Regions from separate parts of the Enterobacter cloacae complex sp. genome, predicted to be linked through region 3. Evidence: predicted binding sites of a transcription regulator. Region 3 holds the regulator's gene; each other region holds the start of a gene.

Region 1 (5,084 bases), 580 kb from region 3:
GATATTAAACAGGCTGATAAACAGCCCGCATAGTCCAAAGGTCACCAGCCAGATGGCGTTCAGCGGCGTGAGTTCAACGGCGTGGTGAATCAGCGGAAGGGTTGTGTTGACGGGTTGGCCGTCGATCAGGACAACGCCGCCCGCCGCCAGCGTCATCAGGCTGCCGATCGCCCCGCCGATGCCGGCGATCCAGCCGCTCAGCGTTTTATGGAAGGAGACGATCGGCGCCAGGACAGCGGCGGCGGCAAACCAGGCCACGCCGCTGGTCATCATTACTATCGCGTTCATTTCGCCCCCTCGTTTAGCGCCCGCAGCAGCGAAAGATCGCCGACGTCGGTATTAATGGTCAGCTCGCGCTTACGCTTGCTGGTGCGGGCAATATCGCGAATGTTAACCAGGACCAGCGCCCGTGTCGGGCAGGTCCGCACGCAGGCCGGGCCCTGCTCATCAAAGCTACACAGGTCGCACTTCACCGCGACGGCGCGCACGCCCGGCACCCAGTCCAGCAGCGTGCTCACGCGTGCCGGAGCCGGTGGCGCAGGCGGCGCTTTAGGGGTGTTGGCATTCGCCGGAATATGCAGCGGACGGCTGCCGGAAAATTCAATGGCACCGAACGGACAGGCGATGGCGCACAGCTTGCAGCTCACGCACAGGCTTTCGTTCAGCTGCACTGCGCCATCGACGCGGGTGATGGCGTTGACGGGACAGACGCCCGCGCACGGGGCATCTTCACAGTGGTGACAGAGCTGCGGGGCAGACTCTTTCTCATTACGCATGACGCGCAGGCGCGGCATGGACTGGAGCCCGTGCAGGCGGTGCGTTTCCGAGCACGCCGCCTCACAGGTCCGACAGCCAATACAGACCGTCGAGTCAGCAATTACAAAACGGTTCACCGGGCAATCCTCTGGTGATGGTCATTTTTGACGAAAAAAACTGTCTTATCGACACTTCTCGACACGCGTTTTTCAGGCCACGTTCGCTGAGGATTTTCCGTCGATCAGCTGTTTCAGGTTGATCGGCCGATCATGCTCAACGGCGGCGTAGAGGCCGTTGTAAACCGGCGCGATTTTCTCCAGATAGTGCTCCAGCACCTGCTGGCGATCGCGGTTGCTGACGTGACCGTCCACCATGCCGTCGGCCATCAGCTGCGCCCGGGCGATGCAGTGCCTGTCGCCCTCTTTCGTCTCGACGTAGTACTCAATCGTGTGGCTGTTGAAGGTCTCCGCCAGGGTGACGTAAATCGTAAAGTGACCGAACAGCACAAAGCGCATGTCCCCCTGCGCTGCACAGCTCATGGCGTGATGCAGGTGGGCCTTCGACAGCGTAATCCCCTGGATCAGTGAATTGCAGTACAGGTGCCATTGCTCCTGGAGCTGCTGATGACGTTGCGCGATGTAATCCGCTTTTTCGCTAATTTCCCAAATAGTCATAAAAGGTATCCGGTTAATGGAGTTAGCGGCTGTTAAGCAGATTTCGTGCCACTTTTTAATTGATTGATTTAAATGGATTTTACAGGAAAACATACTGTCATCGCCGCGGTGTCGACGTGTCATTTCGACAGCGTTGACATCGTCACGCCGTAGCCAAAACCAAGCTGGCACCGTTATTGCATTGAAGGGGCAATTCATTAAGGAGGCGTCATGCACGAAATCACCCTCTGCCAGCGGGCCCTGGAACTTATCGAACAGCAGGCTGTGCAGAACCACGCAAAACGCGTGACCGGCGTCTGGCTGAAGGTCGGCGCCTTTTCCTGCGTCGAGACCAGCGCCCTCACCTTCTGTTTTGAACTGGTGTGCCGCGGCACGCTGGCGGAAGGCTGCGCGCTGCATATCGAGGAGCAGCAGGCAGAGTGCTGGTGCGAGCCGTGTCAGCAGTACGTCACGCTGCTTTCATCGAAGGTGCAGCGTTGTCCGCAGTGCCAGAGCAGCGGGCTGCGCATCGTGGCGGATGACGGCATGCAGATCCAGCGCCTCGAAATCGAGAAGGAGTAAGTTATGTGTAGTATCTGCGGTTGCGCCGAAGGCAACCTGTATATAGAAGGGGATGAACACCGTCCTCACTCCGCGTTTCGCTCCGCGCCCTTTTCCCCTGCCCCGCGTCCCGCGGCGGCACTGACCGGCATCACCTTTGCGCCGCAGCGTTCCGACGCGGGCGACCTGCATTACGGCCACGGCGAAGCGGGTACCCACGCGCCGGGCATGAGTCAGCGCCAGATGCTGGAGGTGGAGATCGACGTGCTGGACAAAAATAACCAGCTCGCTGCCCGCAACCGCGCCCGCTTTGCGGCCCGTCAACAGCTGGTGCTCAACCTGGTCTCCAGCCCCGGCTCCGGTAAAACCACCCTGCTGACTGAAACCCTCAAACGGCTGAACCAACGCATCTCCTGCGCGGTGATCGAAGGCGATCAGCAAACCGTTAACGACGCGGCGCGCATCCGCGAAACCGGCACGCCCGCCATTCAGGTTAACACCGGCAAGGGCTGCCACCTGGATGCGCAGATGATTGCCGACGCCGCCCCGCGCCTGCCGCTGGAAGCGCACGGCATTCTGTTTATCGAAAACGTCGGCAACCTGGTGTGCCCGGCAAGCTTCGACCTTGGCGAACGGCATAAAGTGGCGGTGCTCTCCGTTACGGAAGGAGAGGACAAGCCGCTGAAGTATCCGCATATGTTTGCTGCCGCCTCCCTCATGCTGCTGAACAAAGTCGACCTGCTGCCGTACCTCAACTTCGACGTGGATAAGTGCGTGGCTTACGCCCGGGAAGTGAACCCGGTCATTGAGATCCTGCTGGTTTCCGCCACGCGCGGTGACGGGATGGACGCCTGGCTGAACTGGCTGGAGAGCGAACGATGTGCATAGGCGTTCCCGGACAAATTCATTCCATCGACGGCAATCAGGCCAGGGTGGAGGTCTGCGGCATCCTGCGCGATGTCGACCTGACGCTAGTGGGCAGCCACGACGAAACCGGCGCATCGCGTCTCGGCCAGTGGGTGCTGGTCCACGTGGGGTTTGCCATGAGCGTGATTAATGAGGAGGAAGCCCGCGACACGCTGGACGCGCTACAGAATATGTTCGACGTTGAGCCGGACGTGGGGCGCCCTGCTGTATGGGGAGGAACGCTAACACATGCGTTACGTTGATGAATATCGCGCACCTGAGCGGGTGTTGCAGCTTATCGATCGCCTGAAATCTCGCGCGTCGCTGCTGGAGTACACGGCAGACCGGCCGCTGCGGATCATGGAGGTCTGCGGCGGCCACACCCACGCCATCTTCAAATTTGGTCTCGACCAGCTGCTGCCGGAGAACATCGAGTTTATCCACGGCCCCGGCTGTCCGGTGTGCGTGCTGCCGATGGGGCGCATCGACAGCTGTCTCGACATCGCCAGCCGGCCCGGCGTGATTTTTTGCACCTTTGGCGACGCGATGCGCGTGCCGGGGAAAAATGGCTCGCTGCTCCAGGCGAAGGCGCGGGGCGCGGACGTGCGGATTGTCTACTCCCCGATGGATGCCCTGACGCTGGCAGAGGCTAATCCTGACCGCAAGGTCGTCTTTTTCGGGCTGGGTTTTGAAACCACCATGCCCGCCACCGCCATCACCCTCCAGCAGGCGAAAGCCCGCAACGTCACTAACTTTTTCTTTTTCTGCCAGCACATCACGCTGATCCCCACGCTGCGCAGCCTGCTTGACGCGCCAGATAACGGCATCGACGCGTTTCTGGCGCCGGGCCACGTCAGCATGATCATCGGCACAGACGCCTACGGTTTTATTGCTGAACAGTACAATCGTCCGTTAGTGGTGGCTGGATTCGAGCCACTTGATCTACTGCAAGGCGTGACCATGCTGGTTGAGCAGAAAATAGCGGCCCTGAGTGCGGTGGAGAATCAGTATCGCCGCGTGGTGCCCGATGCCGGAAATAGACGGGCACAGCAGGCGATAGCCGACGTGTTTAGCGTGGAAGGCGACGGCGAATGGCGCGGGCTGGGGCTGATTGCGGAATCCGGTGTGCACCTGACGCCTGCGTATCGCGCCTTCGACGCCGAAGCGCATTTCCGCCCGCAGCCGCAGCAGGCGTGCGACGATCCCCGCGCCCGCTGTGGCGACGTGCTCACCGGCAAATGTAAACCTCATCACTGCCCGTTATTTGGCAACGCCTGTAACCCGCAAACCGCGTTTGGCGCGCTGATGGTCTCCTCCGAAGGGGCATGCGCCGCGTGGTATCACTATCGCAACCAGGAGTGTGAAGCATGAACACGGTGGAAATGGCGCACGGAAGCGGTGGACAGGCGATGCAGCAGCTGATTAACCGGCTGTTCATGGAAGCCTTTAATAATCCCTGGCTCGCCGAGCAGGAGGATCAGGCGCGCATCGCGCTCTCAACCCTCACCGCACACGGTGACCGGCTGGCGTTCTCTACCGACAGCTACGTGATTGACCCGCTGTTCTTCCCGGGCGGCGATATCGGCAAGCTCGCCGTCTGCGGCACGGCAAACGACGTGGCCGTCAGCGGCGCCATTCCTCGCTACCTCTCGTGCGGGTTTATCCTCGAAGAAGGATTACCGATGGAGACGCTCGCGGCAGTGGTCAACAGCATGGCGCACACCGCCCGCGAGGCGGGGATCGCTATCGTGACCGGGGATACCAAGGTGGTACAGCGCGGCGCGGCGGATAAGCTCTTCATCAACACTGCCGGCATGGGCGCTATCCCTGCCGACATTCACTGGGGCGCGCAGCGGCTTTCCGTGGGCGACGTGCTGATCGTCAGCGGAACGCTGGGCTGCCACGGGGCAACCATCCTGAACCTGCGCGAAGGCCTGGGGCTGGACGGCGATCTGCGCAGTGACTGCGCGGTCCTCACGCCGCTGATCCAGACGCTGCGAACGGTGCCCGGCGTAAAAGCGCTGCGCGACGCCACCCGAGGCGGTGTCAATGCCGTGGTGCATGAGTTTGCCGCCAGCAGTGGCTGTGGTGTTGAGCTTAACGAGCGCAGCCTGCCCGTCAGGCCTGCCGTTCGCGGCCTGTGCGAACTGCTGGGACTTGACCCGCTTAACTTTGCCAACGAGGGTAAGCTGGTGATTGGCGTGGAAC
Region 2 (5,084 bases), 600 kb from region 3:
ATTCCGGCGTTTTCACTTTCACCAGCATGGCGGGTAATTTCACCGGTGCGCTGCCGCCGAGCAGGTTTTTCGCCAGAAACATGGCGCTTAACTGAATCGGTTGCAGGAACGGCAGCACCTTTCCGTTAATTTCCGCGCAGTCGCCCAGGGCATAAATGTCCGGCTGGGTGGTTTGCAGGTAGCTGTCTACCTTCACGCCGCGGTTTATTTCGGCCCCTGCGCGGTGCGCCAGCGCGGTTTCCGGGCGCAAACCCGTCGCCGCGATAACCACATCCACTTCCACGCTGCGGTTGCGGTCGAGCGTTGCAAGAACGCCGGTTTCGGTTTTGCTCAGGCTCTGCAACTGCGATTTCAGCAGCAGATGCACGCCCATGTCGGTCAGACGATGCTGTAAGCGACTGCTTACTTCTGCCGGCATCAGCGCCGACAGAATGCTGGCCGCGTGGTCAACCAGGGTGACGGATTTACCCGCCCGACAGAAGTCCATCGCCAGCTCGGTGCCAATCAGCCCGCCGCCGACAATCATCACTCTGGCGGCATCGCGTAGCCGGGTTTCGCTGGCCTGATACTCCTGCTGGCTGTTGAGCGTGACCATCAGCTCGCGGCCCTCAACCGGCGGCACAAACGCAGAGGCGCCCGTCGCCAGCACCAGCTTATCGTACTGCCAGGTATGATCTTTCGCTTTCACCACATGGGCGTCGGCGTCAATATCCGTGACCCAGGTGTACGGAAACAGACGCAGGTTAAATTGCTCTGCGAACTCCCCCGCCGTCTGGCGGGTGAGATCTTCGGCGCGCTGATTCTGGCTAATGACGTGGCTTAAATCAGGCTTGTTGTACTCGTCCATGCTGTCGGCGGCGATCACCGTCAACGGCACGTTAGCATCCTGTTTGCGGATATTTTTCACCAGCTGGCGGGCGGCAAAGCCCGAGCCAATAATGACGATGCCGTGGCTCATTTTGCCTCCGTTGCCAGTTCATCAAAGACGTCTTTGCCGAGGGAACATTCAGGGCAGAGGAAGTTGTCCGGCACCTCGCTCCACGGCGTACCCGGCGCGACATCCTGCAACGGCTCGCCCAGTTCAGGATCGTAAATCCACTGGCAGACGCTGCACTGCATGCAAGGGCCGAGGTCGGCAGCGGCAGGGGCGGCTTCTGCTACGGCTTCCGGCGCAACCGCCGCGGCGGGGGCGGTTTGCGGCAGCGGCGCAAGCGCCCACTGGCGTGCAATGTCGCGGCCGTGCTGGCGACAGACTTCCAGCGCGTCGAGGTCCGGACGCCATTTCGCTTTCAGGCTCATGGACATCTCAAAGCCGGCATCCTGTAAACGGGTGGAGAGACGGTCTACCGCGCCGCCGCTCCAGCCGTGAGAGCCAAAGGCGCTGGCGCGTTTGTTACGAAAGCGCAGGCCAGTCATCTCTTCCACCAGTCCGGCAATCTTCGGCATCATCACGTTGTTCATGGTGGAGGTACCCACCAGCACGCCCTTAGAGCGGAAGACGTTGGTCAGGATTTCGTTTTTATCGCTACGCGCCACGTTGAAGATTTTCACCGCCACGTTCGGGTCAACTTCGTTGATGCCCTGGGCAATCGCGTCCGCCATCATGCGGGTGTTGTTGGACATGGTGTCGTAGAAGATGGTGATGCGGTCTTCCTGGTAATCCGCCGCCCATTTCAGGTACAGCTCGACGATCTGGGTGGGGTTTTCACGCCATACCACGCCGTGGGAGGTCGCAATCATATCTACCGGCAGGTTGAAGCCGAGGATCTCGGTGATTTTTGGCGTGACCAGACGGCTGAATGGGGTCAGGATATTGGCGTAGTAGCGCTGGCACTGTTCGAACAGCTCGGTCTGATCCACTTCATCATTGAACAGACGTTCGTCGCAGTAATGCTGGCCGAAGGCGTCGTTACTGAACAGCACCGCGTCACCGGTCATGTAGGTCATCATGCTGTCCGGCCAGTGCAGCATCGGAGTTTCCACGAAGATCAGCTGCTTGCCGTTGCCGATATCCAGCGAATCGCCGGTTTTTACGGTGTGGAAGTTCCACTCCGGATGGTGGTGGTGACCGTTGATGGAGTCAATGGCGTTGGTGGTGCAGTAGATCGGAGTATCCGGAATATAAGACATCAGCTCGGTCAGGGCCCCGGCGTGATCCTCTTCCGCATGGTTGATGATGATGTAATCGATGTCGTTCAGGTCGATTTCACCACGCAGGTTCTGCACGAACTCACGGCTGAATTTGTGATCGACGGTATCGATCAGGACGTTTTTACCTTCACGGATGAGATAGCTGTTGTAGCTGCTGCCGCGCAGCGTTTTGTATTCCGTGCCGTGAAAATCACGTACTTCCCAGTCACGTTGACCCACCCAATGAATGTTATTTTTAACCAGAATAGACATAGCAACCTCAGCGTAATACAGCGTTTTCAAATAAGATGGTTTGCTTATATCAAGTTGCGTGCCAACTTTTTATATATTTGAATTTTAAGCGTTTATTATTTTATGGCCCATAATGGATAGTCATTATGACTATCTTAAAAATTGTCAATATGACATTATGTGTTGTCAAAATGACAGTGAGGCAGACATGAGCTTTTCCGTAGACGTCCTGGCGAAAATCGCCATAGAACTGCAAACCGGTATTGGTCATCAGGACCGCTTTCAACGGCTGATCTCCACGTTGCGCCACGTGCTGGATTGCGATGCGTCGGCGCTGCTGCGTTACGAAGGGCGGCAGTTTATTCCGCTGGCTATCGACGGCCTGGCGAAGGACGTACTCGGGCGGCGCTTTACGCTGGAGGGCCACCCGCGTCTGGAAACCATTGCCCGCGCGGGCGATGTGGTGCGTTTCCCGGCAGACAGCGATCTGCCCGATCCGTACGACGGCCTGATTCCGGGGCAGGAGAGCCTGAAGGTGCACGCCTGTATTGGCCTGCCGCTGTTCGCAGGCCAGAATCTGATTGGCGCATTAACCCTCGACGGCATGTCGCCGGATCAGTTCGACACCTTCAGCGACGAAGAGCTACGGCTGATTGCCGCGCTGGCAGCCGGGGCGCTGAACAATGCACTGCTAATAGAACAGCTGGAGAGCCAGAATATTCTTCCCGGTAGCCCGACGGCGTTTGAGCAGGTGGCGCACACCGAGATGATCGGCCTTTCGCCGGGCATGGAGCAGCTCAAAAAAGAGATTGAGATTGTCGCCGCGTCTGATTTGAACGTGCTGATCTTCGGGGAAACCGGCACCGGTAAAGAGCTGGTGGCGAAAGCGATCCACGAAGCCTCGCCGCGCGCGGTGAACCCGCTGGTGTACCTCAACTGCGCGGCGCTGCCGGAAAGCGTGGCGGAAAGCGAGCTGTTCGGTCACGTCAAAGGGGCGTTTACCGGGGCGATCAGCAACCGCAGCGGCAAGTTCGAAATGGCCGACAACGGCACGCTGTTCCTGGATGAAATTGGCGAGCTCTCCCTTTCGCTCCAGGCCAAGCTGCTGCGCGTGTTGCAGTATGGCGATATTCAACGCGTGGGTGACGATCGCAGCTTACGCGTGGATGTGCGCGTGCTGGCGGCGACGAACCGCGATCTGCGCGAAGAGGTGCTGGCGGGGAATTTCCGCGTCGATCTGTTCCACCGCCTGAGCGTGTTCCCGCTCACGGTGCCGCCGCTGCGCGAGCGGGGCGACGACGTGGTGCTGCTGGCGGGCTTTTTCTGCGAACAGTGTCGGCTCAAAATGGGGCTCTCCCGCGTGGTGCTAAGCCCCGGTGCGAGGACGCACCTTCTGAGCTACGGCTGGCCGGGTAACGTGCGTGAGCTGGAACATGCGATCCACCGTGCGGTGGTGCTGGCGCGGGCAACGCGTTCGGGGGATGAAGTGGTTATTCATGCGCGCCATTTTGCATTGCATGAGGAAACGACGCCGTCCGTTAAGCCAGTTTTACCGGAGAGCGTGAACGAAAACCTGCGCGAGGCGACGGACGCGTTCCAGCGCCAGATGATTACCCGCGCGCTAGAGCAGAATAACCGCAGCTGGGCGGCGTGCGCGCGGGCGTTGGAGATGGACGTCGCCAACCTCCACAGGCTGGCGAAACGTCTGGGGCTTAAGGGTTAAAGTATTCCCGCCTGGTAGAAGTCTTGCAGGTTGATTGCGCCGCACAGCCTGCCGTGCTCGTCCACCACCGGTGCGGCGGTGATTTTACGCTTCATCAGCACCTCTTTGGCTTCAATGGCGCGGCTCTCGGCATTCAGCGTCAGCCCGCCCCGGGTCATTGCTTCGGATACCCGCGCCTCCAGTTTGCCGCCGCCCACCAGCCAGCGGCGCAGGTCGCCGTCGGTGAAGACGCCCTTCACCTGGCGGTCGTTGTCGCACACCGCAACCAGCCCCAGCCCGGTGCGGCTCAGCTCCAGCATGGCGTCCATCACGCTGGTGTCGAGCTTGACCTGCGGAATGGCATCGTCCGTGCGCATCAGGTGGTGTACCTTGTTGAGCAGACGTGCGCCGAGCGCGCCCGCAGGGTGAGAGCGGGCAAAATCTTCTTCACTAAAACCGCGCGCCTGCATCACCGCCATGGCCAGCGCGTCGCCCATCATCAGCGTGTTGACGGTGCTGGAGGTGGGGGCCAGGTGCATCGGGCAGGCTTCGCGCTCAACGGAAATATCCAGCGTTGCTTTCGCGGCCAGCGCCAGCGGCGAGCGGGGTTTTCCGGTCATCGCTAACAGGGCTACCGATTTTTCTTGCAGGCGAGGGATGATGAGATCCAGCTCTTTGGCTGAACCGGAGTAGGAGATAAACAGCATCACGTCGCGGCTTTCGATCATCCCCAGATCGCCGTGCAGCGCTTCGGCAGGGTGAACGAAAAACGCCGGAGTGCCGGTGCTGGCAAGCGTCGCGGCAATCTTCTTGCCGATATGGCCGGATTTACCGATACCCGCCACGATCACTTTGCCTTCGCAGTGGATAATAGCGTTGGCTGCACGAACAAAATCCTCACCCAGACGCTCCGGCAGGCGGCTGGCTTCCTGGAGTTCCAGCAGCAGGGTCTGACGGCCTGCGTTTAACAGAAAATCACTCATTTTTCTCTCCGGTTACG
Region 3 (5,084 bases):
TGAACGTTCTTCCCGCGTGAGCGGAAGTAATCGGCCAGCTGTTCGGCAATGTAGACCGAACGATGTTTACCGCCGGTACAGCCAATCGCCACCGTCAGGTAGCTGCGATTGTTTGTTTCCAGCATAGGTAACCATAGCTCAAGGTAGCTTCGCGTCTGGTAGATAAAATTATGTACTTCTGTGTGTCGGTCAAGGAACGCCGCCACGGGCTTATCCAGACCGGTCATCGGACGCAGTTTCGGATCCCAGTGTGGGTTCGGCAGGAAACGCACATCAAAAACGTAATCCGCATCGATAGGAATGCCGTGCTTAAAGCCGAAGGATTCAAACACCATCGTCAGTTCGCGCTCGCGCTTGCCGAGCAAGCGAGTACGCAGCATTTCCGCCAGTTCGTGGACGGACATTTCAGAGGTGTCGACAATCAGGTCGGCGCGGGAACGCAGCGGCTCAAGCAGATCGCTTTCTTTATCAATGGCGCTTTCCAGCGACAGATTTTTACTGGAGAGCGGATGCAAACGACGGGTATCGCTGTAGCGGCGGATCAGCGTGTTGCGGTCAGCGTCAAGGAACAAGAGCTGCGGTGAAAAACACTCCGGCAGATTGTTCATTGCCTGCTCGAAGATTTCCGGCGATTCCGGCATGTTGCGCACGTCAATACTGACGGCGGCAGAGATTTGCCGGTCCGCAAGCGTCCGCGCCAGATCGGGTAACAACACTACCGGCAGGTTATCTACACAGTAAAATCCCATGTCTTCCAGCGCGCGCAGGGCCACGGATTTCCCGGACCCCGAACGACCGCTGACGATCATCAGCACCATGTTCCGTTTCTCCTCAGGGCAGCCGTTCTGAAGGCCTTCTCCCGATTATGCCTCATCCTGATTGCCTTCTGCTTCAGTGATAATTTGATAAAGCTCTTCATCACTTTGGGCTGAGCGCAGTCGACGACAAATGGTTTTGTCCGCCAGACGTTTGGCCACCAGCGACAGCGTGTGCAGATGGGTTTTGGTCTGATCGGCAGGCACCAGCAGCGCAAAGAGCAGATCCACAGGCTGGTTATCGATGGCGTCAAAAGCGATAGGCGTTTCCAGTTGCACAAACACCCCCACGGCACGCAGCGTATCTTCTTCCAGCTTGCCATGCGGGATCGCAATGCCGTTGCCGATGCCGGTACTGCCCATTTTTTCACGGGTCAGAATGGCTTCAAACACGATCTGCGGCGGCAGACCCAGCTGTTTTGCGGCCAGTTCACTGATAATTTCCAGCGCACGTTTTTTGCTCTGGCAGTGAACGCCACTGCGGGTACAATCCTGGTTAAGGACATTGCTCAGTTGTAGAGCGGAATCGTTGTTTATCATAATTTCACCTAAGCGCTAACCGTACAAATGGCCTGTTGTGTCTCACAACAGGCCGTCCTGCACCCGTTAACTGCCCGGACAATTAGTGTTGTTTCAGTTTATCTTTATGTTTATTGAGCTGTCTCGCAAGCTTATCAATCAAGCCGTCGATAGCCGCGTACATGTCTTGCCCTTCCGCACTGGCATGGAGTTCCCCTCCGTTGACGTGCAGAGTCGCATCCGAGATATGCGTCACTTTCTCCACTTTCAACACAACATAGACCTGATTGATCCTTTCGAAATACTGCTCAAGTTTTGCGAACTTAGTGTTCACAAAATCGCGTAAGGCCTCAGTAATCTCGACGTTATGTCCGGTGATATTGAGCTGCATAGTGTCTTCCTTATCGGTTGTGTCAAACCAGTTGTTTACGCTGGTTAGACGGCGGAATGGATAAAGACTCTCGATACTTCGCAACAGTACGGCGTGCCACCATAATACCCTGATCGGACAGCATGGTGGTTAACTTACTGTCACTGAGTGGCTTCGCGGGGTTCTCCGCGGCGATCAACTTCTTCACCAGTGCGCGAATGGCCGTTGACGAGGCTTCGCCGCCGCCTTCAGTGTTCACGTGGCTGGAGAAGAAATACTTAAGCTCAAAAATACCGCGCGGACTGTGCAGGTACTTCTGCGTAGTCACGCGGGAAATGGTTGATTCATGCATCTCGACGGCCTGGGCGATGTCTGCCAGCACCATCGGTTTCATAAACTCTTCGCCCTGTTCAAAGAACGCCTGCTGCTGTTCGACAATACAGCGGCTGACGCGCAGCAGCGTGTCATTTCGGCTCTCCAGGCTCTTAATCAACCATCGTGCTTCCTGAAGGTTGCTGCGAATGTATTGATTATCGGCGTCGTTACGTGCGCTGGTGCACATGGAGGCATATTGCTGGTTGATTTGCAGGCGAGGAAGGCTGTCGGCGTTCAGTTCAACGACCCAGCGGCCGTTGTGCTTTCTCACCAGCACATCAGGAATGACATATTCCGGTTCGCTGGTCTGGATCGACTGTCCCGGACGCGGATCGAGTGACTGGATCAGATTCACCGCTTCCTTCAGCACCTCTTCTTTGAGACGCGTGACGCGCATCAGGGTGCGGAAATCGTGGTTCGCCAGCAGATCCAGATGATCGCTGATGATGAGCCGGGCTTCGTCAATCCACGGTGTCTCTTTGGCAAACTGCGAAAGCTGGATCAGCAGGCAGTCGCGCAGATCTCTCGCGGCGACGCCAATCGGGTCGAAACGCTGGACGCGCTTGAGGACGGCTTCGATCTCTTCCATCTCAATGTCGTCATCGCCGATGCTTTCCAGAATATCGTCCAGCGTCACGGTCAAATAGCCCGTGTCGTCAACGGCATCGACAATCGAGGTGGCAATCGCGCGATCGGTATCCGAGAAAGGCGTCAGCTCCACCTGCCACATCAGGTAGTCCTGAAGCGACTGGGTGGTTTCGCCCTGATAGACCGGCAGTTCGTCGTCCTGATAGTCCGCGCGCGTGCCGGAAGGCGTTCCTGCGGTGTAGATTTCATCCCAGCTGGCATCCAGCGGCAGCTCGTCCGGCATCTCTTTTTGTTCGAGCGCATCGGCGGTGTCGAGCGTTTCCGTGTCCTGCGTTTGCTGGGTATCTACCTCGTCATGAAGATCGGTTTGCTCCAGCAGCGGATTGCTGTCCAGCGCCTGCTGGAGCTCCTGCTGGAGTTCTAACGTGGACAACTGCAACAGACGGATGGCCTGTTGTAGCTGCGGCGTCATGGCCAGTTGCTGGCTGAGCCGTAATTGCAAACCTTGCTTCATGTTCAGCGCGTTTTTCTCCGGTTCGGCGTGACTTAACCTCTACCCTATCAGAGTCTGAAGTCTTCCCCAAGGTACACGCGCTTAACATGCTCATCTTCGAGGATTTGCTGCGGCGTACCGTGGGCAATCAGATGGCCCTGGCTCACAATGTAGGCGCGTTCACACACGGCCAGCGTTTCGCGTACGTTGTGGTCCGTGATCAGTACGCCAAGCCCGCTGTCGCGCAGATGCTCAATGATACGTTTGATATCGATAACCGAAATCGGGTCAACGCCCGCAAACGGCTCATCCAGCAGGATAAATTTCGGATTTGCTGCCAGCGCGCGCGCAATCTCAACGCGGCGGCGTTCACCGCCGGACAGCGCCTGACCGAGGCTGTCGCGAAGATGTTCAATATGAAACTCTTCCATCAGCTCGTTCGCGCGGTCGGTGCGCTGCTCGCTGGTCAGATCGTCACGGATCTGGAGCACGGCCATCAGGTTATCGAACACGCTTAAGCGGCGGAAGATAGACGCTTCCTGCGGCAGGTAGCCGATGCCACGACGCGCGCGGGCATGCAGCGGCAGCAGGCTGATGTCTTCATCATCAATGATGATGTTGCCAGCGTCACGCGGGACAATGCCCACCACCATGTAGAAGGTTGTGGTTTTACCCGCACCGTTAGGGCCAAGCAAGCCCACGATTTCGCCGGAGTTGACGGTCAGACTGACATCTTCGACGACGCGGCGGCCCTTGTACGCTTTCGCGAGGTTTTTTGCAGTTAATGTTGCCATAACGAATTAGTTACTCTTTTTCTGTGCCGGAGCCTGACCGTTGTTCTTGTCCTGCAACTGCGAAGGCACGAGCACGGTAGTGACGCGTTTACCTTTTTCGCTGGAGGCCTGCATTTTCTGCTCTTTCACCAGATAGGTGATCTTGTCGCCTTTGATGTTGCTGTCCAGCTGTTCCAGGTAAGCATTACCGGTCAGGATGACCAGATCCTTCGCCAGTTCGTAGTGCATATGCGAGGCATGGCCTTTTACCGGCTTGCCGTTGTCCTGCATCTGGTAGAACGTGGCCGGGTTGCCATAACCATCAATAATCTCTTTGCCCTGTTCGCCGCCCGGACGGGTAACGACCACTTTATCGGCATTGATTTTGATGGTGCCCTGGGTCACGACGACGTTGCCGGTAAAGGTAACAACGTTACCCTGCATATCCAGAGACTGCGTATCAGATTCGATATGAATCGGCTGCTCGGTGTCGCCAGTCACAGCAAGCGCGGGAAGACTGGCCGCCAGCAGCGCGCTGGCGATAACAACTTTAAGGCTGAGTTTGTTTGTTTTGAATTTCATAGGAGGTTCTAACCTTTTCAATCAGCTCGGCGTTTTTGCTGCGTAAGTTCCCGCGCATTCTTAAACCGCTGGAATTAAATGTTGTGCCATACAGGGTGACTAAATCCTGCGACGTGACATCCTGGGTGACCAGGTTGATCTGGGCGTTATCGGTCGTAATTTTGCGCAGTTGAGCGTCAGCGGTCAGGGCGTTGACCTCAACGTGACCATACAGATAAAGCATACGGTCATTTGTCAGTTTTGCCCGGTCAGACTTGATCGACCACGTCGGCACTTTGTCGGTATCAAAGGTGGTCAGCACCGGCTGGGTAAACCACGAAACACCGTCATCTGAAAAATATTCGACATGCTGAGCAATCAGGCGATAGTTCAGTGCGCCTTCCGGGCTATAGACCACGGTATCGCTGCGATCGCTTTTGTAGGTCGGGTCGCTCGTGTTGACCACTTCCGTTTGCGTATCATCGCGGTCGGCGAGGTTCACGCCAATCAGGATCAGGACGACAAGCGAAAGCAGAATGATAACCCAACGTCTGGTTTTACTCATATCGATTGCCCTTTCGCCTCATCAA

The links. The regulator sigma-54, encoded in region 3, starts transcription at its own class of promoters, with help from an activator protein. The targets are predictions, from matches to a motif close to GTTGGCACANNTTTCGCTNT.
Region 1: the regulator sigma-54 is predicted to act here: its motif matches at 1,594-1,613, upstream of hypA (hydrogenase maturation nickel metallochaperone HypA).
Region 2: the regulator sigma-54 is predicted to act here: its motif matches at 2,450-2,469, upstream of norV (anaerobic nitric oxide reductase flavorubredoxin).

Annotation. Positions count from the first base shown of each region.
Region 1 covers NZ_LT991957.1:963,174-968,257, forward strand. Annotated here, with positions in the region: gene hycC (formate hydrogenlyase subunit 3) at 1-288, opposite strand, end outside; gene DBR02_RS04935 (4Fe-4S dicluster domain-containing protein) at 285-893, opposite strand; gene hycA (formate hydrogenlyase regulator HycA) at 966-1,430, opposite strand; gene hypA (hydrogenase maturation nickel metallochaperone HypA) at 1,641-1,991, shown strand; gene hypB (hydrogenase nickel incorporation protein HypB) at 1,995-2,858, shown strand; partial or broken gene DBR02_RS04960 (HypC/HybG/HupF family hydrogenase formation chaperone) at 2,849-3,122, shown strand; gene hypD (hydrogenase formation protein HypD) at 3,126-4,247, shown strand; gene hypE (hydrogenase expression/formation protein HypE) at 4,244-5,084, shown strand, end outside.
Region 2 covers NZ_LT991957.1:943,325-948,408, reverse strand. Annotated here, with positions in the region: gene norW (NADH:flavorubredoxin reductase NorW) at 1-958, opposite strand, end outside; gene norV (anaerobic nitric oxide reductase flavorubredoxin) at 955-2,403, opposite strand; gene norR (nitric oxide reductase transcriptional regulator NorR) at 2,591-4,105, shown strand; gene gutQ (arabinose-5-phosphate isomerase GutQ) at 4,102-5,067, opposite strand.
Region 3 covers NZ_LT991957.1:1,539,148-1,544,231, reverse strand. Annotated here, with positions in the region: gene rapZ (RNase adapter RapZ) at 1-818, opposite strand, end outside; gene ptsN (PTS IIA-like nitrogen regulatory protein PtsN) at 864-1,355, opposite strand; gene hpf (ribosome hibernation promoting factor) at 1,438-1,725, opposite strand; gene rpoN (RNA polymerase factor sigma-54) at 1,748-3,181, opposite strand; gene lptB (LPS export ABC transporter ATP-binding protein) at 3,229-3,954, opposite strand; gene lptA (lipopolysaccharide ABC transporter substrate-binding protein LptA) at 3,961-4,515, opposite strand; gene lptC (LPS export ABC transporter periplasmic protein LptC) at 4,484-5,059, opposite strand; gene kdsC (3-deoxy-manno-octulosonate-8-phosphatase KdsC) at 5,056-5,084, opposite strand, start outside.